3 regions of the Actinoplanes sp. NPDC051861 genome follow, and region 2 is predicted to be linked to each of the others. Evidence: riboswitches for the same ligand, from Rfam matches in the RefSeq annotation. Region 2 holds a riboswitch; each other region holds the start of a gene.

Region 1 (10,182 bases), on a different contig from region 2:
CCGAGATGATCGAGGACTTGCGCGGGTCGTCGGCGAGACCGGCCACGAACGAGCGGTCCAGCTTCACGATGTCGGCGGGCAGCGACTTGAGCCAGGTCAGCGAGCTGTATCCGGTGCCGAAGTCGTCGAGGGCGATCCGTACGCCGAGTTGCTTGAGCGCGGCGAGCCGCTCGCTGACGTCGACCGTGGACGACAGCAGCGCGGTCTCGGTGATCTCCAGGACCAGGCGGGACGGGTCGAAGTACGGCAGGGCGGCGAGGATCCCGGCCACCATCGGCACGAACTCCGGCTCGGCGAGCTGGCGGGGGCTGACGTTGACCGAGACGTAGCCGAGCCGGTCCGACCAGTGCAGCAGGTGGTCGACGGCGGAGCGCAGCACGTGCTCGCCGAGCGGGACGATCAGGCCGGTCTCCTCGGCGGCGCCGATGAACTGGCCGGGGCCAAGGATGTCGCCCTCGGGGGAACGCATCCGGACCAGGGCCTCGGCGCCGACGATCTGGCCGGTGACGGTGGAGACCACCGGCTGGAACCAGAGCGGCAGGCTGCGGCGCGGGTCGTCGGCGAGCGCGCGGCGCAGGCGGGCCTCGGCGGCGATCCGCTCCTGCACCGGCACCCGCAGGTCGTCGGTGAAGACCTGCAGGCGGTTGCCGCCGCCGCGCTTGGCGGCGTACATGGCGGTGTCGGCGGCGAGCACGACGTCGTCCGTGGAGGCGTCGCCGAACGCGGTGGTGACACCGAGGCTGACGGAGACGGGCAGCTCACCGTCGCCGAAACGCAGGGGCTCGGCCAGGGCGGCGAGGATGCTGTTGCCGACCCGCAGGCCGGTGCCGGCCGGGCCGGGCAGGGCGACGACGAACTCGTCGCCGCCGAGCCGGGCGATCAGGGCGCCGGCCGGGACGACCTGGGTCAGGCGTACGGCGAGCGCGCGCAACACGTCGTCCCCGGTGGTGTGCCCCGAACCGTCGTTGATCGACTTGAACCGGTCGACGTCCAGGTAGATGACGCTGACCGGCTCCGGGTTCTCCGACAGCAGCAGCGCCAGGTCGTTCTCGAAGGCCTTGCGCGACAGCAGCCCGGTGAGCGAGTCGTGGCGCACCTGGCGGCGCAGTTCGGCCTCGTGGTCACGGGTCGCCGTGACGTCCAGGCAGTGCACGAAGATCAGCTGGAGGCGGCCGCGCCGGTCGTAGAGGCCGGTGCTGTGGATCTGCACCCACATGAGCGAGCCGTCGGCGGCGCGCCGGTACTGGCGGGTCAGCGTGACCGGCTCGGTGTACTCGGTGAGCGTGTGCAGCAGGTCCGCGCCCTCGTTGTCGACCGGGACGATCGGCAGCTGCTGGACCGTGAAGCCGGCCGGCAGCTCGTGCGGCAGCCCCAGCCACTCCCGGTAGGCGGCGTTGGTGCGCAGCAGCAGACCGTCCGGGGCGATCATGGCCATCGGCACCGGCGTCTCGTCGAAGGCGACGCTGAGCTGGGCCTGGCTCTCCTGCAGGTTCTCCTGCGCGCGCTTCTCCTCGGCCTCGGTGAGGCCCCACTGGATCACCTGGAAACCGGCGGCGAACAGCACCGCGGCGCCGTGCAGCAGGGCCCAGACCAGCGGGTGGGCCATGGCCGAGTTGTGGTCGTAGGTGTGGTCGCTGACCAGCGTGCCGAAGACGCCGTGGTGCAGGGTGGTGGCGACCAGGAACGCGCCGAACGGGGCCCAGTCGCGGTAGAGCGCGAGCGCGGCCACCACGATGAAGAAGCTGAAGTGCGACTCGGTGAGGCCGCCGCAGAGCGCGACGAAGCCGCCGCAGGCCACGGTGAACCCGAGGGCCACGCTCACCGAGCGCAGCCGCCGGTTGCGCAGCCGGACCGCGGCCGCCAGGGCCGGCAGCACCAGGCCGTCGGTCAGCAGCAGCGCGTACGCCGCCTCGTCGCCCTGCAACGCCCCGAAGACGGTCAGGATGACCATGACCACGGCGAGAAGCACCGTCAGCAGCCGATGCCGGCCCGCCCAGTCCTCGTCACGCAGCCCGCCGCCGGCCGGTAGCCGGTCGCGGAGCCGTGCCATCCACGTCACCACGTCCAGCAGGATCGGCCCGCGGCCCGATCGGGTCAGGATCTCCCGGGTAGCGGCTCAGGTGCGAAGTGCCGCGCGCAGCCCGGCGAGCAGCCGGTCCACGTCGTCCGCGGTGCTGCCGAGGCCGAAGCTGGCGCGCAGCAGGCCGGGCGTTCCCGCACCGCACGTCCCGGTCTGGGCGGAATCGGTCAGCCGGCGAACCAGGGGGTGGGCGCAGAACTGGCCGGCCCGCACTCCCACGCCGTGATCACGGCCGAGGACGCCGGCGATCTCCGCCGGGTCGCGCCCGTCCAGAGCGATCGAGACGATGCCGACGCGCGGGTGGCCGGGTCCGAAAACGCTCACCTCGGTCGCGCCCGGAACCGTGGCCAGGCCGTCGCGGAGCCGGGCGAGCAGGGTCTCCTCGTGTGCGAGCAGGGCGTCGCGGTCGGCGGTGGCGAGCGCCTCGCAGACGGCGGCGAGGGCGACGGCGCCGAGCAGGTTGGGGGTGCCGCCCTCGTGACGGGCCGGTCCGGTGGCCCAGGTGATCTCGCCGGGGCGGTCACCGACGACGGCACTGGCGCCGCCTCCGGCCAGGTGGGGCGGTGCGGCGTCCAGCCAGTCGGCGCGACCGGCGAGGACACCGGCACCGAACGGGGCGTACAGCTTGTGACCGGAAAAGGCCAGGTAGTCGGCGCCCAGCTCGGTGAGGGAGACCGGGTGGTGCGGCGCCAGCTGAGCGGCATCGACAATCATGCGTACGCCGTAAGCGTGCGCGACGTCGGCCAGCTCGCGGATCGGCCAGACCTCGCCGGTGACGTTGCTCGCGCCGGTGATCGTGACGACCGCCTGCCGCGTCGTTTTCAGCGCCTGGTGGAGTGCCGCGATCGCCTCCTGCGGCGACGACGGGGTCGGCAGACGCAGCTGGTTCGGCCAGGGCAGCAGGTTGGCGTGGTGCTCGCCGTCGAACAGGATCGTGGTGGTGCCCGGCGGCAGGGAGCGGGCGAGCAGGTTGAGCGCGTCGGTGGTGTTGCGGGTGAAGACGATCTCGTGTTCCTCACCGGCACCCACGAACTCGGCCACCACGTCGCGAGCGAGCTCGTAGGCGAGGGTGGAGGCGTTTGCTCGTACCCCTGTGCCCCGATGAACGGAGCCGTAGCGCGGCAGCAAGTCTTGGACCGCGTCCGCCGCGGCACGCACGCACGGCGCCGACGCCGCGTAGTCGAGGTGGGCGAAACGGACGACCTCACCGTGCGAGAGGGTGACCTTCAGATCGTCGCCGACGATGTCGAGATTCATGGCGTCTCCGGTGCTCGCGCTTGCCGCGTCGGTCGACACGGCCCGGTCCTCACCCGGGGCACCCCATCGCGAGACGGAAGGGTTGCCGGCCAGCAAGCCGGGGCTGTGTGCTGGCACTCATGACCTGAGCCAGGACAGTAGCAGAGCCGTATTTCCCATGCAACAAGTAGGGTTTATCGTCGAGATCATGACTTCTCGGTTCCAGGAAGAGTGGGAGGAGTGGCACGCCGGCCACGAGCAGCGGCGCGCTTCCCCGCACGGGTTCCTCTCGATCACCGGACTGCATTGGCTGGATGCCTCGCCGCGGCGTTTCGACGGGGCGCCCGGGTTGTGGAGCAGTGTCGACGACCGGGTGACGGTTGCGCTCGGTTCCGGTGAGCAGCTCGTTGCCGACGGGGTGGTGGTCACCGGCACCCATCAGTTCCCGCCGATTCCTGAGCGTGGTGACATCACCGTGGACGCCGGCTCTCGCACGAAGATCGAGATCGCGCGGCGGGGCGGGTATGACGTTGTTCGGCCGCGGGATCCGTCCAGTCCGGTGCTTGCGGCCTACCCTGGGACGCCCGCATATGCCGCCACCGAAAAGTGGGTTGTTTCCGGATATTTCGTAGCTTTTGATGTTCCGGTGCCTACGCCGGTGGGGTCGGTGGCGGAGGGGATCGAGCACGTCTACGAGTCGCCGGGGCGGGTGGTCTTCGAGGTCGGCGGGCAGGAGCACTCGCTGATCGCGTTCAACGGCGGGGCGCCGGGGTCGCTGTTCGTGCTGTTCACGGACGAGACGTCGGGGCTGACGACGTACGCGGCGAACCGCAGCCTGTTCATCGCACCCCCGGCTCCGGACGGAGCCGTGGTGCTGGACTTCAACCGGGCCACGAACCTGCCGTGCGCGTACACGGAGTTCGCGACGTGCCCGCTGCCGCCGGCCGGGAATCGGCTGCCGGTCGCGGTCGAGGCGGGAGAGAAGAAACCGCTGTAGCTTCGGTCCGATGGAGGAACTTGTCGATGCGGCGGTGGAGCTGATCGGGATTCGTTCCACCGCGGATCGCCCGGACGATCTGCAGCGGGCCCTGGATCTCGTGGTCGGGCTGGTGGGGCCGGGGTTCCCGGTGCGCCGGTTCTCGTCGGGCGGCAAGCCCAGCGTGCTGATCGGCCCTCCGTCGCCGCGGGTCGTCCTCAACGCGCACCTGGACGTGGTGCCGGGTGAGGCGTCGCAGTTCGCCGCCCGGCGCGAGGGTGACCTGCTCTACGGCCGGGGTGCCCACGACATGAAATGCGCCGCCCTGGTCATGGCCGCGGTGTTCCGCTCCCTCGCGCCGAAGCTGCCCTACCCTCTCGCGCTGCAGCTGGTCACCGACGAGGAGGTGGGCGGCTTCGACGGGACCGGGCACCAGGTCGCTCAGGGCGTCACCGCGGACTTCGTCGTCATCGGCGAGCAGAGCAACCTGCGGGTCGTGGCGGAGTCCAAGGGGATCATGCAGGTCCGGCTGACCGCGACGGGGCGCACGGCGCATGCGGCATATCCGTGGCTGGGCTCGAACGCGCTGCTCACGATCCTGGAAGCGGTCCGGCGTCTGATGGAGCGGTTCCCGGTGCCGTCCGAGGAGGTGTGGTCGACAACGGTCAACGTGGCGAAGATCGAGACGGGGAACACCGCCTTCAACGTGGTGCCGTCGTCGGCGACCGCCTGGCTCGACATCCGGTTCGTCCCCTCCGACGCCGACCTGTTCGATCGGCTCGGTGAGATCGCGGGGCCGGGCGTGTCGGTCCACCTCGACGCGATGGGGGCGCCGCACCACGCCGACCCGTCGTGCCGGGAGGTGCGACTTCTGCAGGAGGCCGCCGAGTCGGTGGGCTTCGACGGGTCACTGCTGCGCAAGCACGGCTCGGCGGACGGCCGGTTCTACTCCGCGCGTGGCGTCAACGCGGTGATCTTCGGGCCGGGCGGGGACGGGCAGCACGGACCCAAGGAGTACGTCGACCTGCGAACCTTGCGGCCCTATCACGACGCGCTGACCGGGTTCCTCAGGTCGCTCACCGCGGGGTGAGCAGCGCCCTCGCCGTTGGCCGGCCCCGGGTCTCGCCTGGCGCCGCTCTCCCACAGCTGGTCTCGCTCGGCGCCGCTCTGCCACAGCGGGTCTCGCTCGGCGCCGCTCTCGCACAGCTGGTCTCGCTTGGCGCCGTTACTCCCACAACTGGCGGTACAGATCCCGGGTCTCGGCTTCGCTGAGGGTGGAGAAGTCGACGGAGTCGCCGCTGAGAGGGGTCTCCACGTGCGGCGCCTCCAGGACGCGGTCCGCGACTCGGATGGCGATCTGGTTGCCGACGGCCTGGGCGGACCACGCGGCGAAGGGTTCGCGGTCCGCGGGCTGGAGCCGGACTGTCACGGCGAGTTCGCCGTCCATGTCCTCGTAGAGGTCGACGAGGTTGGCCCGGGTCACCACGAAGCCCTCGTCGAGGAAGTAGCACCAGTCGCCGCCGTTGCCGGGGCCGGGCACGCCGCCGTCACCGGGTTTGCACGCAGATTCGCCGATTCGCTTGATCACCTGCACCGAGATCGGGGTGCTCAGGTCCCGGGGCGTCGCGGACGGCACGGCCGGGAGGGGCGGCAGCGAATCCGCCCGGTCGCGGGTGACCGAGAAGCCCACCAGTCCGATCACGACAAGCACCAGGACCATGGCCACGGCGATCCCGGCCTTTCCGAGGCGGTTCCATGCGGCCATGTCGTCGTCCTGTCCGGGGTCAGGCGGGGTCGAGTCTATCGATCATGGCATCCAGGCGCACGCTCCTCTGTCCGCCGTCCCGTGACACTTCATCGCCCGCCTCCAGCGCCCGGCATCCCATCGGCCCCCGCGCGCACGGGCGCCGCAACACCGGGTGCCGCAACACCGGGCGCGCTCACCGCCGCAACATCGGGCGCGCTCGCCGCCGCAACACCGGGCGCCGCAACATCGGGCGGGCTCGCCGCCAGCCCGTCGGGCGTGCTCGCCGCGGCGAACTCGGGGCGGATCGAGGAGGGGCGGGAGCCGTCGATGTCGGTGAAGTCGTATTCGGAGGCCAGCTCGGCGGCGACCAGGCAGCGGCCGGTGTGGCGGCGCACGTGGGGGTCGGCGGCGAGGGCGGCGACGGCTCGGCCGGCGAACTGTGGGGACTCCGAGTTGGACAGGTCGAAGAAGTCAGCCGCTCGCATGACGCCCTCGGTGCGGACGAGGCCGGGATAGAGCGCCACGGCGGTGATGTCGCGTTGGGCCAGCTGGGCGGCGGTCACCGCGACCATGCGGTCGTCGGCTGCCTTGGCGACGCTGTAGGCGACCTGGTCGGCGCCGTTGAGGTAGCTGCCGGGGAAGAACGAGACGGTCACGACCAGGGCGCCGGGGCGGAGGATCGGGACGGCTAGGGCGGTGGTTGCGTAGTGAGCGCGTACCCCCGAAGTGAACATGTCGTCCCACACGCGCAACGGCTGCTCCCAGAACGAGCCCTCCATGTCCGCGTGGCGATCTTCATGGTAGGCGGCATAGCCGCCCCAGACGTTGTTGACCAGCAGGTCCAGGCCGCCCTGCTCGGTCCGCACCCGTTCGATTAGCGCCGCGGTCTGGTCGTCGTCGGTGTGGTCGCAGGGCACCGCCACGCCGACGCCGCCGGCCGCGGTCACCGCCTGAGCGGTCTGCTCGACGGTGCCACCGACGGCCGGGAAGGTGACGTGATCGCCGGTGGAGCGGCCGGTCACATAGACGACGTGGCCGGCGGCACCGAGTGCCAGCGCGATGCCCTTGCCGACGCCTCGGCTCGCACCGGTCACCACTGCCACACGTCGCTCGGTCATGGCTCGGAGAGTGCCAGAGGGGTATGACAGTTTCCGAACCGTCCATTGTGGCGGGCTCGACGAGCGGCCAGGATGGGTGGACGGGCGGCTGGTGATGCCGCTGATGTCGAGGGAGGCCGGACATGCGTACCGTCAAGAGGCTCGTCATCGTCGTAGCCGCCGCCGTGGCCACGTTGCTCGCCTGGCAGGCGGCTGCTACCGCGGCGTCGATGGTTGAATACGCACTGCTCTGATCCTGTTCAGGGTGGCCCGGGTGAATCGGTTGAGATCGGGGAGCGCCGACGGAGCGAACCAGCCCAGTTCGCTGATCTCCTCCTGATCGGGAGCCGGCGTCCCGCCGGCGAGTCTCGCCTGATAGACGGCGGTGACGTAGGCGACCTGGTCACCGTTGGGGTAGGTCACCTCGAAGTCGGCGCCGCCGAGAACGTCCAGCAGGCGCAGCTGATCGATCTGGCCTCCGGTCTCCTCCCGGATCTCCCGCACGGCCGCGTCGGCCGGGGACTCGCCGATCTCCACCGCGCCGCCGGGGATCGCCCACCCGTCCTCGGAGCCGGCGTGACGCACGAGCATGAGGCGCGCGTCGTCGTCGGTGACGATGACCGACACGGACGGCAGCAGGATCAGTTCGTGGCCGATTCGGGCCCGGAGGCCGGCCAGGTGCGAGGACATACCCACCAGGGCACAGTAACGACGTCGGTGTCCTGCCTCGGTGAAGACACGCTCAAAGGCCGCCGCACGGGCAGCGGCTCCGGCGTCGTATCCACGCCCGGACGACGGGCACAGTTTCGCCGGAGTGAGCGGGCATCATGTAGCCGATTCACCGGGGCTGCGCGGGTCGGATAATTCTCGCTTCTGCCCATGTCCGGGCAAGCACAAGTTGAACTTCGGCGCCGACCGAAAGAAATTCCATGATCGTTCTTTCGGCAGTCGAACGATCCACGTTCAGTTGAATTATCTGCGGCAGATTGTTCAGGACGTCCGTGGCTGCGGCCGCGTCCAGCCTGCCCGCCTTCGCCACCAACTGCAGGCTGGTGATTTTCTTCCGGTCGGCTTGATGCAGCACTACGTCGTACAGCCGTCCGTCATCCGCGAGGTGCCTTTCGTCAGCGTCGAGAGATGACGGCAGTTCGTGCGCCTCGAGACTGAGGCCATGTAGTAGGTCCACCATTTTGTCAGCGGTGTCGCCGTCCAGCCCGCGAGCCAATGTGGTCGGTAGCCGCTTGGTGATCTGGAAAGCCTCCATGCCGCCCAGGCCCGTAACATCCCGAACCACACCGACGGCCGTCTTTCTATCGTTTTGTGCGATTGACGTCAGAACGACGTCGAAGAGGCCGGCTCGGGGCGCAGGGTTACTCAACCTGGGCACCGGAGGCGGCGCCTCGCTGATCAGCTCGATGTCATGTTCATCAACGGCCGCCGGAAAGTCCCGGGCATCTGTGGGGCTCCCGCGCTGCGGCCCAGGCCGTGCCGGCTGCGGAGATTCGGGTCGGTTCGCGCCTTGCGAGGCGATGCCGTTCCACACGCTTGCCGCGATGGCACCGAGCAGGAGGACGACGAAGGCGCCGGCGAGTGACCAGGTGAATTCTTCGGTGATCTCATTCGTGACCACTCCGATGGCCGCAGACACCAGGACGGAAATGATGCCATATATCCATATGAACCGTCGGTTCAAGGCTCCCCCTGTCCTTCGACTGTGGCCTAAGAACATAAAACCGTGCCTGGCAGCGCCCCGCACGCAAAGACCATCCCGCGCCGACCGATCCGGACGAATGTCGAGTCGACGAACCCACAGGGTTCAACCGGAGCGCTGTCGGATTCTTGTCCTCGAAAGACACTCACGTGGGTGTTCCGATCATGAGCTGGTGCCCCCATGCTTACCCCCGCAACGCTCCGTAATCAAAAACCGGAGCGGCGGGCGCTGGTTGAACACTCTGAGTCAGCAGCGACGCCCGCGACCGTCAATTCTCGTCGCGAAGGGTGCAACAGCGATGTCAAGCAGGAACGGGCGGCGGATCTGGGCCGGGCGTGGCGCCTTCGGTCTGATCGTCGCCGGGTTGGCGGCCTATCTCGCCGCGGTCGGGATCGAGGAGGCGGACAAGCGGGCGAGCAGCATCGCGGCCGTTCTCGCGCTGGCGGCACTGGGGGCGCCCTATCTGTTTGCGCGGCCCGCAGGTGCGGCGGAGAGGCGGGTGGAAGGCTCTGGTGACGCCACTGCGACCCGGGGCGGCGAGGCCGGCAGCAGCATCCGGATCGCCGGGGACAGCGCGGGGGTGCACATTGCGCGGTCCGGCAACGCCAGGGCTGAGGGGCGTGGCTCGATCGCCAGCAGCAGCGTCCGATTCGAGGCGCAACGGTGACGAACGCATCCGGGCCGTCTGTCTCTCACTCCGGCAACGCCGAGGCCGCCACAGGCGGCGTCGCCAACAGCAGCGCCATCGAGGTCAATGTCGAGAACAACAAGCGCGAGGGGGCGTGGCGATTTCTTGCGTACGCCGCCGGAGCGGCCCTTCTGGTCCTGACCTGGCAGGTCTGGCGGCAGCCGCAGGCCGCCTCCACCGCGGAATCCGTCGCGCCCCTGAATCCGGTGCCGGGCGCGGCCGCGAGCACACACGCCGGCGTCCCGGCCGCTACTCCCCCGGCCGTCGCCCCGGCACCGAGAGCCAAGGCCGCCAAGGCTTCCAAGGGTTCCACGGCTTCCACGGCGGAGAAGTCCGTCTCGTCGCCCTCGCCCACTCCGAGGCCCGTGGTGCGGGAGTGCGCTGACATCCGGTTCGCCCTCAGCGCCGGCATGGGCGTCGACCTGGCAGCCTGCGAAGCGGGTAGTGGAGGCACCTTCACCGACGTGATGTTCACCGACGAGGGGCTCACCGTCGGCGACGGCATCTCCACACGGAAGGCGGGCGACGGCGGCTCGTCGAAATACACGTCCTACGAGACCTGCCGCGGCCCGTTCCGCTCCACGACCCACGCGCAGGCCACCGTCCCGATCACGACGGCCGCCTGCCTCCTGTCGGACCGGAGTGTC
Region 2 (10,182 bases):
GTGTTCGTCACGCTGACCGTCGCCTCGAAACCCTCGCCCGAGACCGGCTTCACCGACAGCCCACCCAGCGCGAACGTCGTGTAGGACAGCCCGAACCCCAGCGGGAACGCCGCCCGGTGCCCGTCACGGTCGAGCAGCCGCTGCCCGTGCCACCGGTCGTACACGATGCTCGCCGCGTCACGGTCGAAGAACGGCAGATGCTCCTCGCTGACCGGGATCGAGTACGGCAGCCGCCCCGCCGCGTCCGCTTCACCGAGCAGGACGTCCGCGAGCGCGTTGCCTCCCTCGACACCGCCGTACCAGCCCACCAGCACCGCCGGCACCCGGTCCCGCCACTCCTCGGTGATCACCGCGCCGGCCGTCACGATCACCACGATCGTGCGCGGGTTGACCGCCGCCACCGCCTCGATGATCTCGACGTCGATCGGACGGAGCCGCAGGCTCGCCCGGTCACCTCCCGCCGTCGCACCCAGCCCGTCCTGCTCCAGGTTCAGCGCCGGCGCGCCCTCCGGCAGCGGCGGGAAGCACTCCGTCACACCGGGCGCCGCCATCGCGTCCGCACCGAGATACTCACCCTCGTCAGCAGCCGTGTACCCGACCACCACGATCGCGGCGTCCGCGTTGCGCGCCGCCTCTGCCGCGGCTTGCGCATCGTCTTTTTCCACAAGATCCAGATGTACGGAGGAAAGCACGGCTCGCAGCCCGTCGACAGCGGTCACGACCTCCGGGGAGCGCACGTTAGACGACCCGTGGTCGCCGGTGTTCGGCATCGCGGCGAGACGTCCGACCACCGCCACCGACCGCAACGACTCCGCGTTCAGCGGGAGCAGCCCACCCTCGTTCTTGAGCAGCACGATCGACCGGCGCGACACCTCCCGCGCCAGCTCACGGTGCTCGGCGCTGAAGACGACCTCCGCACCCGGTTGCGGCTCCAGGTCACTCGCGTGATGGGCGAGCTGTGTGGCCAGGATCCGCCGCGCCGCCCGGTCCACGTGCTCGATCGTGACCGTGCCGGCCTCCAGCTCCCCGGGCAGCCGCAACGCCCGCTGCTGGCGGAACGGCTCCTCGACGTCGAGCCCGGCCCGCAGCGAGCCACCGGCGTCCCGCAACCCGAAGATGAAGTCCGAAACGGTCACGCCGGTGAACCCCCAGCGCCCGCGCAGGATGCCCTCCATCAGCTCCGCGTTCTGGCCGGCCCACTCGCCGTTCACCGAGTTGTAGGCCGTCATGATCCCGTCGACGCCCTCCTCCACGACCCGGCGGAAGTGCGGCAGGTAGACCTCGTGCAGCGTGGCCTCGTCCGCCGTCACGTCAACCTTGAAGCGGGCGTTCTCCATGCTGTTGAGCGCGTAGTGCTTGGCCACCGCCATCGCGTTGCGCCGCACACCCCGGACGAGCGCGGCGCCGAACTCACCGAGAAGCAGCGGCTCCTCCCCGTACGTCTCCTGAATCCGCCCCCAGGCCGGATGCCGCGGCAGATTGATGCACACCCCGCCGAAGAAATTCGCGCCCTGGGCGCGCATCTCCCGGCCGATCGCCAGCCCGACGCGCTCCTCCAAGCCGGTGTCCCACGTCGCGCCGCGTGCCATCGACACCGGAAACGCCGTCGACGCACCCATCACCACACCGCGCGGCCCGTCGCTGAAGCGCAGTCCGGGGATGCCGAGCCGGTCGACCGCGCCCATCACGATCGGCCTGGTGTTGTACGCGACCGTCATCTCCGCCATGCCCGGCCAGAACTCGTCGTCGCCGTCCAGCAGCCACAGCTTCTCCTCGGTGGTGAGCTGACCCAGTAGCCCTTCCGTCTGCGCGGCGAGGTCCGCACCCGCGCGCACCCGCTCCACCGCTTCCCCGAAGGCCGTCATCCCGTCCCCTTACTGACACTAGTGTAGGTAGTGCAGAGTCTACGATCCTTGGCGATGACCACAAGACGGGTACGCCTCACCGCCGACGCCCGGCGCGGCCAGCTCGTCACCGAGGCCACCGCGCTGATCGCCCGCATCGGCTACCACCGCTTCTCCATCAAAGCCCTGGCCGAGGCCACCGGCCTGACCCGCGCCGGCGTCCTGCACCACGTCGGGTCCAAGGAACAGCTGCTCCTCGACGTCCTGACCCTCCGCGACACCCGCGACTCCGCCGCCCTGGCCGCCGCACCCCCCGACGCCCGCGCCGCCCTCGACGCCATCGTCCGCCGCAACATCGGCCAACCCGAGATAGTCCGCCTCTACACCGTCCTGGCCGCCGAGGCCCTGGATCCCGCACACCCCGCACACCAGTACTTCGCTGCCCGCCTGCGCGACAGCATCACCGCCATGGCCACCCTGCTGGAGACCCGTTTCCCCGGCAGCGGCGAGGAGGCCGCCATCGAGATCTACGCCTACATGGACGGCCTCCAGCTCAACTGGCTCCGCAACCCCGCCATCGACATGTGGCACCACTGGACCCGCTTCGCCGATGCCCTCTTCGCACGATGAGCCCTCCCGGTTGACAGCACCGCGGCCGCAATCGTTCGATTGTCATCGATGTGTTTGCTATCGGAGGGATGCTCGTGAGCCGATCGCTTCGCCGTCGTGGTGCTGTCCTGATCGCCGCCGCGGTCGTCGTCGCGAGTGCTGCCCCGCCGGCCGCCGCCGCGCCACCGGGGCCGGCCACACCCGCCGGGCTCTGGGCGAGCACGATCGGCACCGGTGTCTCCCTCGCCTGGGAACAGCCGCGGGTCGGATCCCCGGCGACGTCGTTCCGGGTGTACGAGGACGACACCGTGGTGGCGCGCGTAAGCACCACCACCGCCTCTCTTGAGGTGCCCTTCGGGTCGTCACACAACTACACCGTGTCGGCCGTCGACCGCCGTGGCCGGGAATCGGCGCGCACCGCCCCGGTCACCGGCCGATCCTGGCTGTACGGCTACAACCCGGAGTGCATGCCGATCTCCGCCGTCCCGATCTCGATCACCGGCACCACCGCAACGGCGATCAGCGTCAGCTGGGCGCGGCACCCGCTCGGCGGCGACCTGGAGCTGAGGCTCGACGGGCAAAGCCTCGGCTGGACCGCGGCGACCGGTGCCCGCATCGGCGGCCTGGCACCCGGATCGGCGCATCAGGTGACGCTGTACCGCACGAATCGCTGCCACATCGACGGTGGCGGCGCCGTCCAGGTGGCCTCGCTCACCGCCACGACCACCGCTGGCAGCGCCACCCCGCCATCGGCACCCTCCGGCCTGACCGTGACCGGCCAGACCGACACCACCGTCGGCCTGGCATGGAGTGCGCCGGCCGGATCGCCGCCGGCCCGGTACGCGATCTACGACGGCGCGACGCTGGTCGCCGTCACGGCCGCGTCGGCCGTCACCGTGGACCGCCTGCACCACGCCACCCGGCACCGGTTCACCGTCGCGGCCCTGGACTCGGCCGGCAACGAGTCCGCGCACAGCTCCGCGGTCACCGCCGCGACCGCGGACTGCATGAGCGAACCGCCCCGGCCCGTCGTCAACGAGGCGACCGCCCTGTCACCCGGTTCGGTGCGTCTGTCCTGGAGCGTGGAGGCGGCTGCCTCCTCGTACACCGTGTTCGATCGGGACGTGGAGGTCGCGACCACGCGATACCCGCACATCGTGCTCAGCGGGCTGCCGTCGGCGTCGGGTCACGCGTACCGTGTCCTGGCTGTTCTTCAGGCCTGCGGAGAGACTCCCCGCAGCCGGCGCACCGCGGTGACCACCCCCGCAGGCCCGGTCTCGCGCCCGGAGGCACCCGCCGGCCTGGCGTTGACCGGCAACGTCCACACGACCTGGCCGTCCGGCGCGGAGGTGACCCTGTCCTGGTCCGGATCAGCCGGCACCTACCGGGTGTACGAGGGCGCCACCCCGGTGGGCGAGACCAGCGGCACCTCCCTGACCCTGCCGGTGGGCGCGGCCACCACCCACGAGTACACCGTCGTCGCCGTCGACGCGGCCGGCCTCGAGTCGGCACCGAGCCCGCCGCTCACGGTACGGGCGACCTACCTGCCTCCGCCCTGACGCGCCGCTAGACTCGCGCGGTGCCGTCACCGATTGACAAGATCGCCTGGATCCTTCTGCGGGAAGGTCGTGTGCTGAGCACCCGGTCGCACGGCAAGGACGTCTACTACCTGCCCGGCGGCAAGCGCGAGCCCGGCGAGTCCGACCTCGGCACCCTGGTGCGGGAGATCCGTGAGGAACTCTCGGTCGACATCGAGCCCTCAACCGCCGAACACGTCGGGACGTTCGAGGCCCAGGCACACGGCCACCGCAGCGGAGTCACCGTCCGGATGACCTGCTACACCGCCCGGTTCACCGGCGAACTGACCCCGGCGAACGAGATCGCCGAGATCGCCTGGCTCACCCTGGCCGACCGCACCCGCGTCTCCCCCGTCGACGACATCATCTTCACCCACCTGCACGACTCCGGCCTGCTGCGCTAATCTACGTCGACAGCAAGCCTGAGCTGCTCCCACCCGCCCACCACGAGGTCCGCCAGCGTCCCGTCCGCCGGCTCGACGATCTGCTGAAGGTTCTCGAGACGCGGCCGCAGACGACTCTCCTCCGCGCTGAGCCAGACGTGGTCACACTCCTCGCAGACCCACAACCTCGTCCCGCTCATCACCACGACGCACTCCAGCACCCACCCACGCTTGCAAACCCCACAGAAGTACTTACCGATGTCCCCGATCCGCTCGATCAGGACGTGCCGCCAGTAATCCATCGTGGCATCATGCTCCGCTATGGATCATCAAGGGCGATTTCGCGGTGCCGCGCTCGCGCTGGACGTCCCGGACGACGAGATCGACGTCTTCGCCGAGCACCTCCGCCTGTCGATCCGCCTGAGCGGAAGCCCCGCCGGCGCACCGGTCGGCCGGTTCGGTGGTTCCCCTCAGCTACCGGACGGCGTGGACTGGCCGGACACCGACGGCAGCCCGTTGCCGTTCGTCTTCGCCGTCGACTGTGCGGCGCTGCCGGCGGTCGACGGCCTCGCCCTGCCCGCCGGCGGATCCCTGCTCTTCTTCCTCGACCACGAGAAGGACCATCTGGCCGGCGGGTCCGCGAGAGTCCTCCACACACCCGCCGGCATCGAGATCACCGGGGATTCGACCGCGCTCGGCGCCACACTCGTCGCCGAGCTGCCCCCGTGGTTCCCGACCGAGGAGGACCTGGAGGACGACGACCTCTCCCCCTTCCAGGAGCAGCTGATCAGCGACGTGCCGCACCTGGACGAACTGAGTGCCCTGGCCGACGAGCTCTGGCCGCGCGGCGACGGGCTCCCCAGCGCCTACGTCGGCGGCTACGCCGACGACGAGGTGATCACGAGCATCGCCGAGCAGACCCTCGCGGGGCGCGAGAAGGCCGGCGAGATCGTCGTCCCGGTGGCGCAGTGGTATTCCGCAGTGGACAGGGAGAAGCACCGGCTGACGCGGGAGTGGGTATCGCTCGCCCGCTTTCCCGTGGACGGCGAGTACTACTACGGCAGCTTCGTGATCCGCGGTGACGACCTGGCCGCCGGGCTGCTGGAACGGGCGCTCTCCGTCACCGAGTTCAGCGAGTAACCGCGGCGGGTAGGATTCGGGCCGGTCATGAGTGCCAGCGCGAAGCCCCGGCTTGCTGGCCGGCAACCCTCCGATCGTGGGCGGGGTGCTCCGGGTGAGGACCGGGCCCGGCGCGTGGTGCGCCGGGCAAGCCGCGACAAGGAGACGCCCATGCCCGAGTTCCGCGCCGCCGGCTCCCGAGACGCCGAGGAGATCGCCGCCGTCCACACGGCCAGCTGGCGCCGGCACTACCGGGGTGCCTACGCCGACTCGTTCCTCGACGGTGACATCGCGGCCGACCGCCGGTCCGTCTGGTCCGCCAGGCTGGCCGCGCCGGCCGGCACCGAGACCGTCGTCGCCGAGGTCGGCGGGCGGGTGGCGGGTTTCGTCCATGTCGTGTTCGACGACGATCCCGCGTGGGGCAGCCTCGTCGACAACCTGCACGTCGCCGCCGCCTGGCAGCGCACCGGCATCGGCACCGCGCTGCTGGACCGCGCCACCGCGGCGATCACCGCGCGGGCGGCGGCGCCCGGAATGTACCTCTGGGTGCTGGAGCAGAACGTGGCCGCGCAGCAGTTCTATCGCGCCTGCGGGGCAGCCCCGGTCGAGACGGCGACGGTGTCACCGCCCGGCGGGGATCCGAGCCGGCTCAACGGCACACCCCGCAAGCTGCGGATGGCCTGGACGCTCAGGAAGGGTTGCTGAACTCCCAGTACGCCCGCAGGGCCGCGATCCGGTCCGCACCGTCGCTGCGATAGGTGAAGACACCGCACACCCGCGCGGCGTGCCCTCCCGGCAGCGTGATGTGGATGCTGCCGACGTCCGCGACCTCGTCACCGCAGAGATAGGACCGCTCGATCTCGAAGCGCATCCCGTCCACCCGCCCGATCACGCTGTCGTAGAACGCGGCGATGGCCGCCGCACCGCGATGCCCGCGGCCGTCCGGGCAGAGCGGTGACGGGCCGACGGGGTCCTCCACCACCGCGTCGTCGGCGAACAGCCCGAGCCACGCCTCGCGGTCCTTCGCGCCGGCCGCGGCCTGGGATCGCCGCGCCAGGTCACGAACAGTCGATACCGTCGATGTCATGCCGCCGAGAATAGAACACGTTCTACTCAGGCGACAGCGCCCGGGTCAGTCGTAGTGCTGGAAGGCCGGCCACAGCTCCGTCCACGGCTTCACCGGACCGCGACAGACCGAGATCAGCACGCCCTGCTCCTCGTTCTCGATGTCCCAGCCGGAATCCAGCCGCCCCTCCACCCGGCACGAATCGAACATCGACGGCGCCTGAACACCGACCAGCACCACCACTTCGGTCCCGTCCGCCGGCCGCGCGATGCGGTGCAATTCGTTCTGCCCGCTGAAGATGAGGCCGGTATCCATGCCGAGCTCCGGCCCATATCGGTGAAGCGCGCCGTGCTCCCCGTAATTGCTGGTGATCACGGCCGCACCCGGCACCGTCGCGGCGATCTCGGCCACCTGCCGCGTGTATTCCGGCCATCCGATCTGGTCCCGGCTCACCTGATTCATCTCGGCCAGCCCGATCGTCTCCTGCACCGCCAGCGGGAACACCGGCAGCGCGAAAGCCGCCGCCAGCAGCACGTTCACCACCACAGCGGCCACCAGCAGCACGCGCCGGAGGACGCTGCGCGCCCAGTTCTCGGTCACCGCGGCGCCGACCGCATAGCAGGCCAGGGCGAGACCGGCGGCGTAGTAGGGCTGTGCGGCCATCACGAACAGCACCGGCAGGAGGAGCAGATAGGCCACCGCGAACGCACGGATCGGCCGCAATTGCGGCCTGCGCAGCAGGCAAACCACGCCGGCCGCAAGCACCGGAAAAAGGGGCAGGCCTATCGCGACGATTTGAAAGGGTACGAGCAGAGCACGCGCCTCGTCACCCTTGTTCTCCGCGAGCGCCGCCGCCATGGACAGTTGCGGAAAGTCGTTGACCACCTGATAGATCGCGTTCGGCAGCGCGATCACCGCCCCGATCCCGAACCCGATCCACAGCCACCGCGACCGCAGCGCCTCCCTCGGCCCCGCCACCGCCAGTGCCGCCAGCAGCGCGAGGATCAGAAGCACGACCAGGAGCTTGTTCCACATGCCCACGCCGGCCGTGACGCCGACACCGACCCACCATCGCGGATCCGCCCGCAGCAGCGCCCGCGCCGCGAACAGCAGCACCGCCAGCCACACCACCGCGTCGAACGCGACCGTGGTCAGCACGTGCCCCACCACCAGAACACCGGTACCCGCCGCCCCGACCGCCGCGAGCGACTGCCCCACCGCGCCCGCGCCCACCTCACGGGCGATCAGCGCGAGCAGCATCGCCACGGCCGCCACCGCCAGCGCCGACGGCAGGCGCAGCCCCCACAGCGTGTCCCCGAACAGCCACACCGCCGCCCGAGCGATCATCGGCGTCCCGGGCGGCTGATCCACGTACCCCCACGCCGGATGCTGACCGAGAAACCGGAAGTACAACTCGTCACGGTGATACCCGTACTGCCCGGACGTGAGCACCAGAGCAGCCGCCACCAAACCCGCGACAACGACAGGAGAGCGCGTCTTCATCACGCCAGTCACGCTAGGCAACACGCCCGACCCCCGAATCGCCGAGAAGAACCAGATCCCCCCTCCCTCTCCCGAGCGACCCAACCCCCTCAAGGTAAAAGATTATTGACATCGAGTCGACTCTGCTTTACCTTCGAGATGTCAAACTTTTTATACATGGGAGCGCGACGTGTCCTCCGAAGAGAAGCGCACCTGGATCTCCGCACTGGTCGGTGCCGTGGTGCCGATCGCCTACCTGGCGAGTGTTCTGTCCCAGGTGCCGAGCACCGACGTGGCGACGATCGACTATGCCGAGCCGATGCTCGCGTCGATCGGGGTCGGGATCGGGGTGGGGATCGTTCTCGCGATCGTGACCGCTGTGGCCTCGCGCGGGGATGACGGCAGGACCGATGAGCGGGATCGGGCGATCAACACGCGGGGGGAGTTCGTCGGGTTCTATGTCATGAGCATCGCCGCTGTGGTGCCGCTTGCGATGGCCATGGCGCGGGTGGATCAGTTCTGGATCGCCCACGCGCTCTACCTGGCGTTCGTGCTGGCCGCGCTCGCCTCGTCGTCGGTCAAGCTCGTGGCGTACCGGCGAGGATGGTGATCATGGGCAAACCCACCAGAGTCACCAACTCGATCCGGGCGCTGCGTTTCGCGCACGGGGAGATGACCCAGGCCGAGCTGGCCGACCGCATCGGGGTCACCCGGCAGACCGTCATCGCCATCGAGCAGGGGCGCTACTCACCGTCGTTGGAGGTGGCGTTCCAGATCGCCCGGGTGTTCCAGGTCCGGCTCGACGACGTCTTCGGATACCCCGACATCGAGCAATAGAGGGAGACACGATGCATCCGCTGGTCCGCACCGCCCGCACGACCGGCCTCTTCTATCTGGGCATGGCTCTGACCGCAATCATGGGCTTTCTCGTCGTACGTCCAAAGCTCTTCGCCTCTGACGACCCCGGCGTGACGCTGGCCAACCTGGTCTCGCACGACTCGCTCGCCCGCGCGGGTGTCGCACTGGAGCTGGCCATGGTCGTCGCCCAGGCCCTCACCGCCGCCTGGTTCTACCGCCTGTTCCGTGGCGTGGACTCCTTCGCCGCGAGTGGCATCGCCGCATTCGGCCTGGTCAACGCGGTCGTCGGCCTCGCGAGCGCGGCCATGCTGGGCACGGCGGTCCAGGTCTCCGCCGACCCGTTCGGCGACGCGGCGGCCACCGTCCAGGTTCTCCATCTGATCAGCCTCAACCTGTGGGCCGTCGGTGCGCTGTTCTTCGGCCTGTGGCTCATCCCGATGGGCCGGTGCGTGCTGCGCTCGGGCTGGATGCCGCGCGGCCTGGGATGGCTCCTGATCGCCGGCGGGTTCGGGTACGTGCTCAGTCCCTTCGTCCTCTACCTCGCCGACGACGCACAGGCCCTGTTCGACGCGCTGGCGTACCCCGCCTCCGTCGCCGAGTTCTGGATGGTCGGCTACCTGCTGGTCGTCGGTGTGCGCCGCCGGGCTCTCGACGAGGCGCCCGCACCGGTGGCGGCACTGCCGTAACGGGCGAGGAACGTGGCCGTCGCTGCGTCGGCCGTGGCGGCCAGGCCCGCTGTTCTCGCCGCGCCGCCCCGCACGCTGTGGTCGTTCAAGGGCGCTCCGAGCACCATCCAGGTGAACTGCTCCGCGGCCACAGCCGGATCGTCCACCCGGAGATCGCCACGGCGGGCCAGTTCGGCAAACGTGGCGGCGAGTGCGCCGACGTTGCGATCCCAGCTCTCGGTGACGTATTCGGCGGCCACCTCGGGATGCCGGTCCGCCTCCGCCGCGACGAGGCGGCGCATGCGCAGGACGTCCCGGCTGAGTACCGCGGCCTGCAACGTACGGGCGAAGACGCCGAGCGCGGCCGCCAGGTCCTCCGCGTTCAGCAGCGCACCGAGATGCGGCTCCATGGCGCCCCGTCCCCGGCCTGCCCAGTCCCGCACGACCGCGGCGTAGAGCGCGTCCTTCGAGGAGTGCTGCACATAGAGCGACGCCTTGGAGATGCGGGCCGCCGCGGCGATGGTGTCCATGGTGGTGGCCGCGAACCCGTGCTCGAGGAACAACTCACGCGCGACGCCG
Region 3 (10,182 bases), on a different contig from region 2:
CCACGTACTCACCGTTCGCGGCGTTCAGGCCGTGACCCGGCTCGAGGTTGCGCACCTTCTCCACCACGACGCCGCCCTCGAGGCCGGCGTTCACGGCGATCTGACGCAGCGGGGCGTCGAGCGCGACCTTGACGATGTTGGCACCGGTGGCCTCGTCGCCGGAGAGGTCCAGCTTGTCGAACGCGGTCTTGCCGGCCTGCACGAGAGCGACGCCACCACCGGGGACGATGCCCTCCTCGACGGCCGCCTTCGCGTTGCGAACGGCGTCCTCGATGCGGTGCTTGCGCTCCTTCAGCTCGACCTCGGTGGCCGCGCCGACCTTGATGACCGCAACACCGCCGGCCAGCTTGGCCAGACGCTCCTGCAGCTTCTCACGGTCGTAGTCGGAGTCCGAGCGCTCGATCTCGGCGCGGATCTGGTTGACCCGGCCCTGGATCTGCTCGCCGTTGCCGGCACCGTCGACGACGGTGGTCTCGTCCTTGGTGATGACGACCTTGCGGGCCTGGCCCAGCAGGCTCAGGTCGGCGGCGTCGAGCTTGAGGCCGACCTCCTCGCTGATGACGGCGCCACCGGTCAGGATGGCGATGTCCTCCAGCATGGCCTTGCGGCGGTCACCGAAGCCCGGGGCCTTGACGGCGACGGACTTGAAGGTGCCACGGACCTTGTTCACGACCAGGGTGGCCAGGGCCTCGCCCTCGACGTCCTCGGCGATGATCACCAGCGGCTTGCCCGACTGCATGACCTTCTCGAGGACCGGGAGCAGGTCCTTGACCGCGGAGATCTTGCTGTTCGCGATCAGGATGTAGGGGTCGTCGAAGACGGCCTCCATGCGCTCGGCGTCCGTCATGAAGTACGCCGAGATGTAGCCCTTGTCGAAGCGCATGCCCTCGGTGAGCTCGAGCTCGAGGCCGAAGGTGTTGCTCTCCTCGACGGTGATGACGCCTTCCTTGCCGACCTTGTCCATGGCCTCGGCGATGATCTCGCCAACCGTGGAGTCACCGGCGGAGATGGAGGCGGTGGAGGCGATCTGCTCCTTGGTCTCCACGTCCTTGGCGATCTGCGAGAGACCCTCGGAGACACTCGCCACAGCGGCCTCGATGCCCCGCTTCAGGGCCATCGGGTTCGCGCCCGCGGCGACGTTGCGCAGGCCCTCACGGACCAGAGCCTGGGCCAGGACGGTCGCGGTCGTCGTGCCGTCACCGGCGACGTCGTCCGTCTTCTTCGCGACCTCCTTGACCAGCTCAGCGCCGATCTTCTCGTACGAGTCCTCGAGCTCGATCTCCTTGGCGATGGATACACCATCGTTGGTGATCGTGGGGGCGCCCCACTTCTTCTCGAGAACCACGTTGCGGCCCTTGGGGCCGAGCGTCACCTTGACCGCGTCGGCGAGCTGGTTCATGCCCCGCTCGAGGCCCCGACGAGCCTCCTCGTCGAATGCGATGATCTTGGCCATACGGCGTTGTCCTCCCGGACATCCGCGGCGCCGGGCCTGTTCGGCCCCGCTCTCCGCACGTTGAGGAACGTCTGCGGACGTCACCACCTGGCGATGTGACGTCCTCAGGCCGAGCCGGATAGCCCGCGACGACCGGCTCCGTGCCCCGGCGCCGATGGCAGCGCCGCGACCGGAACCCCACCGTCCCGACCTGTTGGCACTCACTAGCCGCGAGTGCCAAACACCTGTTTAGCACTCCCGGGTGGCGAGTGCAAGAAAACCCATCTTCCCGCGAAACCGATGCACAGGCCCGGGTTTCCGACCAAAGATCTTGATGCGCAGCTCACGACCGGTTTACGTCATCCGGGTTGCCGCACGTCACACCGGGCGGTATGGAGTACGGCATGGAGAACTGGACAGTTCGACGGGTCACCCCCGCCGACGCGGGGCGGATGCGCGCCCTGCGCCTGGAGATGCTCGCCGACAGTCCGCTCGCCTTCCTGGAGACGCTGGCGCAGGCGGCCGCCCGCCCGCACGAGAGCTACCGGCAGCGGATCACCCAGTCCGCCACCGGCCCGGACACCGCCCAGTTCATCGCCGACCCCGGCGGCCCGCTGATCGGCCACGCCGGCGGCACCACGCTCCCCGACGAACCGGGCTGCACGGTGATCTTCGCTGTCTACCTCACGCCCGCCTACCGCGGCGGCAAGGTGCTGGGCGAGCTGATCGACGCGGTGGCCGACTGGTCCGCGGCGGCCGGGCGCACCGAGCTGATGCTGGAGGTGGTGGTCGGCAACGATCGCGCCGTCCGGGCGTACGAAAAATTGGGTTTTCTCGACACCGGCGACCGGCTGCCGCACCCGACCGTGCCGGCGCTGTCCGAACTGCGGATGCGGAGGCGGATCTGAGATGAAGCCGGCGGTCCGGAGCGTGCTCACCGCGGTCAACGGAACCACCGCGGCCGGACTCCTGCTGGCCTGGATCACCGGCGCCAAGGTCCGGCGCGGGCGCGACGGGGTGCTGATCGCCGAGGGCTACAAACTGCGCATGCCGCCGGCGTCCTGCTTCACGGTCGGCTCGGTGATCCTGACGAAACGGACCGCGGAGTGGCTGCTGGCCGAGGAGCGCAGCGCGCTGCTGGCCCACGAGAGCCGCCACGCCGGGCAGTACGCCGTCCTGGGGCCGCTGTTCTGGCCCGCGTACTGGCTCGCGTGCGGCTGGTCGATCTCGGTGTCCCGGTCCTTCGGCGCCCGCAACGTCTTCGAGCGCCGGGCCGGCCTGCGCGACGGCGGATATCCCGAGGACCTGCCGCTGCGCCCATGGGTGAACCGCGCCCTGCGAAGGCGCTGAACAGGAGATTTGGTCGGGAGGACGGACGCACAGTGCCTCCGCGTGGGTCAGCACTGGGTCGTTGGGTCCCTCGGAGATTGTCGCCAATGTCCAGGTGAGGGGCCTCGTACGGCGTCACGTCCTCCCGCAGAGAGCATATTGCCGATCCGGAGATCGGAGTGCAAGTCCTCGGAGGAGGGAATATTCGACAACCGGCAGATGTCCGGTTACTGACAGCTATCCCAGCAGGCCAGCCTCGCGTGCGCCGCGCAGCGACGGCTTGATGGTGTGGGTCGGTCCAACCTGGCCGGCGACCGCGTCGAGCGTCTTCAGACCCTCGCCGGTGTTGTAGACGACGGTCTCCTTGGCCGGGTCGAGCCTGCCGCTCGCGACGAGCTTCTTGAGCACCGCCACGGTCGTGCCCCCGGCCGTCTCGGCGAAGATGCCGGTGGTCTCGGCGAGCAGCCGGATGCCCTCCCGGATCTCCTCGTCGTTCGCGTAGTCCATCCAGCCGCCGGTCCGCTTGACGGCCTCGATCGCGTACGGCCCGGCGGCCGGGTCGCCGATGTTCAGCGACTTGGCGATGCCGGTCGGCTTCACCGGCGTGATCACGTCGGTGTCGGCGTGCAGCGCCGTGGCGATCGGGTTGCAGCCCTCGGACTGCGCGCCGAAGACCGCCCAGCCGCCCTCCGGGGCCTCGGCCAGTCCGATCTCGACCAGCTCGGAGAACGCCTTGTCCACCTTGGTCAGCAGCTCACCCGAGGCCATCGGGATGACCACCTGCGCCGGGATCCGCCAGCCAAGCTGTTCGGCCACCTCGTAACCCAGGGTCTTCGAACCCTCGGCGTAGAACGGCCGCACGTTCACGTTGACGAACGCGGTGTCCTCGAACTCGTCGGTCTCCACGAGCTCGCTGCACAGCCGGTTCACGTCGTCGTAGGAGCCCTCGATCGCCACCAGGTCCCCGCCGTACACCGCGGTGGTGATGATCTTGCCCGGCTCCAGGTCGGCCGGGATGAACACGATGCTCGGCACACCGGCACGGGCGGCGTGTGCGGCCACCGAGTTCGCCAGGTTGCCGGTGGAGGCGCAGGAGAAGCGGTTGAAGCCCAGCTGCTTGGCCGCGGTCAGCGCGACCGAGACGACCCGGTCCTTGAAGGAGTGGGTCGGGTTCTGCGAGTCGTCCTTCACCCACAGCGGCGCCCGCAGACCGATCGCGGCGGCCAGCTGGGGCGCACTCACCAGCGGGGTCAGCCCGGGGTCGAGGGTCACCCGCGCGGCTGGGTCCTGCCCGGCGGGCAGCAGCGCCGCGTAACGCCAGATGTTCTGCGGACCCGCCTCGATCTGGGCCCGGGTCACCCGCGCGAGCGCCGCCTCGTCATAGGCGACCTCGAGCGGGCCGAAACACTCGTAACAGGCGTGCTGCGCGGCCAGCGGGTACTGCGCACCGCAGGCGCGACAGATCAGGCCCGTGGCGGGCGACTCGGTGGCAGTGGGTGCGCTGACGGTAGACGTCATCGAGGGGTTCCTCTCATCTTTCCCCGCGGCGACCTGCCGAAACGGGGACGGAATTAGCACCTGCCACGCTTGGTCTCTCCCTCGAGACATGCGTAGTGGTTGCCGGGGCGTCAACGGGCCGTATCCCTCAGCCCCTCTGGATGAGGTATTCAGTTGTTTCCAACACCTTACGACGGCGCTCGCCCGATGCCACCACGGTTTCCCGATGTGTGAGCGTGTTCATCAAGGATCAAATTCAAGAGCTTGCTGTCGTAGCGGGGTGGGGCGTACAGACCGCTGCTCCCGCCGAGGGCCGCGCGGCGGCGAGCTGGCCGCTGACGCGTCCAAAACACTCACCCCCACCCGGCAACCTGCGTAAGTGGTCACCCCCACCCCAACCCCAACCCGGTTCCGTGTCGACTTACGCCCCGCCACGCACCCCAACTCCACACACCAAGCCCACACAACATTGCGTGTGAAGTTCGGCCCCCCTGCGCACCCCAACTCCACACGCTGGGTGGGGGTTGGCGGGTTAGAGGGTGGCTCGGCAGGCCAGCTGGGTGGCGACCTGGCGGTAGCCGAGACGAGTGTTCACCGCGAGCATCGGGAGGTTGGACTCGTCGTTCGCGGTGTAGGCGGTGGTGGCTCCGGCCTCGGCGGCCCGGCGCAGGGCCACGGTCTTCACCAGGCGAGCCAGTCCACGGCCCCGCCAGGACGGGACGGTGGCCGTCATGTCGGACCACACGCGCGCGCCGTCCCGGGTCAACAGGGAGAACGAAACGATCTCGGAGCCGGAGGAGCCGGAGAGGGCGACGGTGCTCGCGTCCCGGTCGAGGTCCGGTTCCTCCCAAATGTCGTATCGCCACGTTTCGTAGGCCGCCGGCTGTGGGGGCGAGTCGCCGGGCTCGTCGGTGGCCGCCGCGACGTCAGCGGCATAGAGCGCGTGCTCGTCGACCTCACGCAGAGAAACAAGCCGCACGCCGGGCGATGACATCTCCGACTGGTTGAAACCGTGCAGGTCAAGCACCGCATATCGCAGATCTCGGGTGGGCTGGAAGCCGTGGCGGCGGGCGAAGCCGAGGGAGTCCGGTGTGACGGTGGCGGCGACCCCTTCCACGCCGATCGCGTGCAGGTGGCCGGTCACCACGCCCAGGAGGGCTGTGCCGATGCCCCGGCGGCGGTGGGAAGGGTGGACGTGCAGCAGGGAGATCTGGCCGAGGCCGTCGGCGGAGCGCGGGTTGCGGTAGGCCGCGGCCCAGCCGACCACGGCACCGTCGCGGCACGCCACGAAGCCGGCCCAGCCCACACCGGTCGACGGCAGTGAGCTGATCATGCGGCGGGTGGAGTGCTCACCGCGTACCAAATAGGGATAGACCGTCGCACGCAGGGTGACCACCGCTGGGGCGTCGGCGGGAAGCGCCGGCCGAATGTCCGTCAGGACGTGATGTCCTTCCTGGTGAATCGGTAGAAGGCGAGGCCCCAGAAAATCGTGGCGAACACGACCGCGGAGATGGCGCCCTTCGCCAGATCCTCGCCCTGCACCGGTGTGGAGAGCAAGCCCCGCCAGGCGTCGGCGTAGTGGGTCGGCAGGAAGTTGCGGATGGCGCCGAGCGCGGTGATCTGGTCCAGGATGCTGGACAGGATCCAGAGCATCACGGCGCCGCCGACGGCACCCAGCGCGGCGTCGGTGAGTACCGAGAGCAGGAACGCGAGGCCGGCCACCACGAGCAGCACGACGGCGAGGTATGCCACGATGCCGAGCAGCCGCAGGATGCCCTCGGCGGGCGGGATCTCGGCGGCGATGGTGCTGCCCAGCGGTCCCCAGCCGTAACGGACCGTGCCGATCAGCAGGCCCGTGCCGACCAGCGTGAAGAGGGCCACGAGCGAGTATCCGGCCGCGACGATCAGCTTCACGCCGAGCAGCCGGGCCCGGGGCACCGGCACCGCCAGCAGGTAACGCAGGCTGCCCCAACTCGCCTCGCTGGCCACCGTGTCGCCGAAGAACAGCGCGACGACCACGACCAGGAGGAATCCGGCGGAGACGGCGAGGCAGAAGAGCGCGAAGTTCAGACCGCCCGAGGTGGCCAGGTCGGCGATGCTGCTGAACGCGCCACCACCGTCGCCGTCCTCGTCGGCGTTCCCGTCGCCGCCGAACTCGAACGCCACCAGGATGATCAGCGGCAGCAGGACCATGAAGCCGAGTGCCAGCTGGGTACGCCGCCGGGACGCCTGGCGCCGCACCTCGGCCCAGAGCGGCAGGGTACGCGAGGCCTTGTAGCCGGCCGCTGCCTCCACGGTGGTGCTCATCGGTCCCCACTCCCTCGCGAGTTGTCGCCGACCAGGGCCAGGAACGCGTCCTCGAGACGCCGTCGCGGCACCAGCCGGTCCACCCCGATGCCCGCCTCGACCAGCGACGCGACCACCTCGGAGCGGGCGGTCCCGTTCATGTCGACGATCAGGCCGGAGGCGCCGTCCGGGGTCACCGAGCGCACGCCCAGGTCGGACAGCACCCGGGTGGCGGCCGGTACGTCGGAGACGTCCAGCTGCACCGACGGCGACTCCCCGACGATCTCCTCGACCGGGCCGGACGCGACGATCCGGCCCTTGTTGACCACCACGGCGTGTGTGCAGGTCTGCTCCACCTCGGCGAGCAGGTGGCTGGAGACCAGGACAGCACGGCCGTCGGTCGCGTACCGCTGCAGCACCCGGCGCATCTCGGCGATCTGCGGCGGGTCCAGGCCGTCCGTCGGCTCGTCGAGCACCAGCAGTTCGGGAAGGCCGAGCATGGCCTGCGCGATAGCGAGCCGCTGCCGCATGCCGTGGCTGTACTTGCGGGTCTTGCGGTGCACCGAGTCGCCCAGCCCGGCGATCTCCAGTGCCTCCTCGAAGCGAGCGTCCTCCCACGGCCGGCCGGTGGCCTGCCAATACGCACGCAGATTCTGCTCGCCGGTCAGGTGCGGCAGGAAGCCCGGTCCCTCGACCAGCGCGCCGACCCGGGACAGGATCGGTGCGCCGGGGACCAGCCGGTGCCCGAAGACGTAGATCTCACCGGCGGTCGGTGTGGTCAGGCCCATCAGCACCCGCAGCGTGGTGGTCTTGCCAGCGCCGTTGGGGCCGAGCAGGCCGACGACCTGACCGCGCTGCACGGTGAAGCCGATCTCCTGCACCGCCACGAACCCGTCCCCGTACGCCTTGCGCAGCCCGTTGACCACGAGGGGCGTGTCCGCGTATTCCTCGGTCACCGCGCGCTCCTGCCTCCGGTGCCGCCCGCGCAGCACCAGGATCAGAACCAGCAGGCCGAGCAGGATGGCGCCGACGACGCCGGCCAGCACGTACCACCAGATCACCGCCGGGTTCGCGATCGGCGTGCCGACCAGCGTCGGGAGCGTGAGCTGCGGCTCCACCGCGACGGTGTAGGTGGCCGGCTGCGCCGGGGTGAGGAAGGCCTGGTCGGAGGTGGCCACCGCGACCCGCAGTGTGTGTCCCGCGTCGAGACGCCGCACGATCGCGGGCAGGGTGACCGTCACGGCCGTCGCCTCGTCGATCGTCTTCGGCAGCCCGGTGAGCCGGACCGGCGCGACCAGGCCCGCGCTGAGCGTGGCGGCGCCGTTCTGGTCGACGTCGTAGAGCTTCACAAAGACCACGGCCTCACCGGTCGGCGAGGCGACCCTGAGCCGCAGCGTGGGCGAGCCGGCCACCTCGACCGCCTCGGTGAGCGGTGCCGAGCTGAACGAGGCGAACTGGCCCGGCACGTCCATCGCCACGCCACCGCTGAGCAGCGAGCTGAGCCGGCCACCGATGCCGGGCAGCGAGCTGAGCGCGCCCGGGTTGCCGTTGGGCGGGTTGGCGATCGGCTGCGCCGATCCCTCGAGCGAGACCTGGGTGCTTCCGGTTCCGGCGATTCCGGGGTACGCGTCCGCGCTGTACCCGTTCGTCACGAGCCCTCGGTCGAGGGCGCTGAACCCGGCCACCCGTGACCAGGTGAAGCTGTCGCTCGGCCGGCTGCCCTCGCCGGCCACGTAGTGATCGAGCCACTGCAGCGTGAGGAACTTGACCCGGTCGGAGTCGGAGTCCGGCCCGGCACCGCCGTCGTGGCCGCCGGTGAACCAGGCGACCCGCACCGGGGTGCCGGTCGCGGCGATGCCCCTGGCGTTCGCGTCGGCCTCGGAGAGCGGGAAGAGCGAGTCGACCGCACCCTGGACCAGCAGGGTGGGCGCCTTGATCTTGTCGAGGACGGCCGCCGGGCTGGACGTCCGGAGCAGGTCGAGGGTGCTCTGGTCGGGGATGCCGGTGGTGGCCATCTGCAGGTACGCGGCGCACACGTCGGCGGCGAACCGCCCGCACGCCGGGTCAAGAGCGGGCGCGCCCGCGCCGTTGCCGGGCTGATCCTGTCCTCCGCCGGCGAGCCCGGCCTGGCTGAGAGCGCCCTCGGTCGCCGCGGTGCCGTTGCCGAAGAACAGCCCGGCCCACGACTTCTTGAACACGCCGACCGCGTCGGTGGCGGCGGACTGCGGCAGGAACGCGGTGCTCAGGTCGTTCCACGTGATCGACGGGACGATCGCGTCGACGCGCTGGTCCTGTGCGGCGAGCAGCAGCGCGAGGGCACCGCCGTACGACCCGCCGACCACGCCGACCCGGGGGTCACCGGCGGCGTCGGTGCGCACCTCGGGACGGGTGGCGAGCCAGTCGATCAGGCCGCGGGCGTCGCGTACCTCGTAGTCGGGGTGGTCCAGGTGGATCTGCCCGCCGCTGCGGCCGAAACCACGTGCGGTGTACGTCAGCACCGCGTAGCCGCGCTCGGCCAGCGACTCGGCGTCCGAGCTCAACGCGTTCTTCGAACCGCCAAAACCGTGCGCGAGCAGCACCGCGGGCACCTTGCCAGACCGTTCCCGGGGCAGGTAGAACCGGGTGTCCAGCTCGACCGGCTCTGTGCCGGACGGACCCGACCGGACGGTGAGCCGCAGATCTTCGGTGGTCCAGGCGACTTGCTCCGGGCGGACGGCCCAGACGACCGCGGCGGCGACCACGAGGATCGCCACCGCGGCCGCGACGGCCCGGCGCCGGGTGAGCCGGGGCAGCATGCGACGCAACCCGGCGGACAGGGCAGACATGGCGCACACGCTAGCCCGATCCGGCTGAGCGGCGGCTGTGAACCTCTCAGCAGCCGCTGCCGGCGGTGAAGTTCTTGGTCACGCTCGCGCTGACACCGCCGGCCACCGCGCTCACGGTCCCGCCGGTCGCCACGAACAGCAGCGAGTTGGTCTCCTCGACGACCTCCCAGCCCTGCAGGCCGCCACTGCCGGACACCGCCCTGCCCTCCGGGAACTCGGCCTGCACGTCGGTGAGGGCGGTGCCGATCCGCGAGTCGTCCTTGGTCGCCCTCACCATGACGACCTTGCCCTGGGACAGGTACACCTCGGGGCTGCCGAACAGGCCGGTGCCGGTAGCGGTGACGCAGCCGCCGCTGTCCACCGGGTTGCCGAGCAGGCCGGACTCGGTCAGGTCGGCCTGCGTCTCGCCCACCTCGTACGGGCCGCCGCCGGTCGCAACGATCCGGAACGCCTCGCCCGCCTCCCGGGTCCCCTCCGCGAGACCCGGCTTGGAGCCGTTGGCCGGCGCGCCGGTCGGCACGTCCAGCGAGACCGTCGGCTGGGCGTTCGCCGCGCCGGACGCCCCGGGTGCGGCCGCCTTCTCCTCGCCGTCGTCGCTGCACCCGGTGAGGGCGGCGAGGGCGAGCACGGCGGACATCACGACGAGAGGACTGCGCCTCATCAACGGCCTCCAGAAGGCATGGCAGCGCCACGGGGACTCATCCGTCGGCCCCGTGGCGGATAGCGTGGACTATGAGAGCCCCCAACGATCAATCGGAGGCATCCGCGGTGGCTGATGATCTCACGCTGACGGCGACCCTGCGGCCCGCGGCC

What was found. Region 2 has a riboswitch for S-adenosylmethionine ahead of AB0M02_RS32330 (GNAT family N-acetyltransferase). Riboswitches for the same ligand answer to the same signal wherever they lie in the genome.
Region 1: another riboswitch for S-adenosylmethionine. It lies ahead of AB0M02_RS25210 (aminotransferase class V-fold PLP-dependent enzyme); the one in region 2 lies ahead of AB0M02_RS32330 (GNAT family N-acetyltransferase).
Region 3: another riboswitch for S-adenosylmethionine. It lies ahead of thrC (threonine synthase); the one in region 2 lies ahead of AB0M02_RS32330 (GNAT family N-acetyltransferase).

The regions. Positions count from the first base shown of each region.
Region 1 covers NZ_JBFAYE010000010.1:47,437-57,618, reverse strand. The annotation lists gene AB0M02_RS25215 (EAL domain-containing protein) at 1-2,050, opposite strand, end outside; gene AB0M02_RS25210 (aminotransferase class V-fold PLP-dependent enzyme) at 2,117-3,337, opposite strand; SAM riboswitch class IV at 3,349-3,462, opposite strand; gene AB0M02_RS25205 (DUF1684 domain-containing protein) at 3,525-4,313, shown strand; gene AB0M02_RS25200 (M20/M25/M40 family metallo-hydrolase) at 4,324-5,382, shown strand; gene AB0M02_RS25195 (hypothetical protein) at 5,518-6,057, opposite strand; gene AB0M02_RS25190 (SDR family NAD(P)-dependent oxidoreductase) at 6,147-7,157, opposite strand; gene AB0M02_RS25185 (NUDIX domain-containing protein) at 7,353-7,826, opposite strand; gene AB0M02_RS25180 (ribosomal protein L7/L12) at 7,975-8,784, opposite strand; gene AB0M02_RS25175 (hypothetical protein) at 9,146-9,514, shown strand; gene AB0M02_RS25170 (hypothetical protein) at 9,511-10,182, shown strand, end outside.
Region 2 covers NZ_JBFAYE010000016.1:31,206-41,387, reverse strand. The annotation lists gene AB0M02_RS32360 (glycoside hydrolase family 3 C-terminal domain-containing protein) at 1-1,865, opposite strand, end outside; gene AB0M02_RS32355 (helix-turn-helix domain-containing protein) at 1,920-2,474, shown strand; gene AB0M02_RS32350 (hypothetical protein) at 2,549-4,012, shown strand; gene AB0M02_RS32345 (NUDIX domain-containing protein) at 4,033-4,434, shown strand; gene AB0M02_RS32340 (hypothetical protein) at 4,431-4,715, opposite strand; gene AB0M02_RS32335 (DUF1963 domain-containing protein) at 4,735-5,553, shown strand; SAM riboswitch class IV at 5,577-5,692, shown strand; gene AB0M02_RS32330 (GNAT family N-acetyltransferase) at 5,704-6,237, shown strand; gene AB0M02_RS32325 (nuclear transport factor 2 family protein) at 6,221-6,619, opposite strand; gene AB0M02_RS32320 (glycosyltransferase family 39 protein) at 6,665-8,101, opposite strand; gene AB0M02_RS32315 (hypothetical protein) at 8,271-8,690, shown strand; gene AB0M02_RS32310 (helix-turn-helix transcriptional regulator) at 8,693-8,917, shown strand; gene AB0M02_RS32305 (DUF4386 domain-containing protein) at 8,929-9,624, shown strand; gene AB0M02_RS32300 (TetR/AcrR family transcriptional regulator) at 9,552-10,182, opposite strand, start outside.
Region 3 covers NZ_JBFAYE010000001.1:116,536-126,717, reverse strand. The annotation lists gene groL (chaperonin GroEL) at 1-1,453, opposite strand, end outside; gene AB0M02_RS00690 (GNAT family N-acetyltransferase) at 1,837-2,340, shown strand; gene AB0M02_RS00685 (hypothetical protein) at 2,342-2,782, shown strand; gene thrC (threonine synthase) at 2,999-4,279, opposite strand; SAM riboswitch class I at 4,290-4,426, opposite strand; gene AB0M02_RS00675 (GNAT family N-acetyltransferase) at 4,791-5,654, opposite strand; gene AB0M02_RS00670 (ABC transporter permease subunit) at 5,693-6,565, opposite strand; gene AB0M02_RS00665 (alpha/beta fold hydrolase) at 6,562-9,369, opposite strand; gene AB0M02_RS00660 (hypothetical protein) at 9,416-10,030, opposite strand; gene AB0M02_RS00655 (AAA family ATPase) at 10,138-10,182, shown strand, end outside.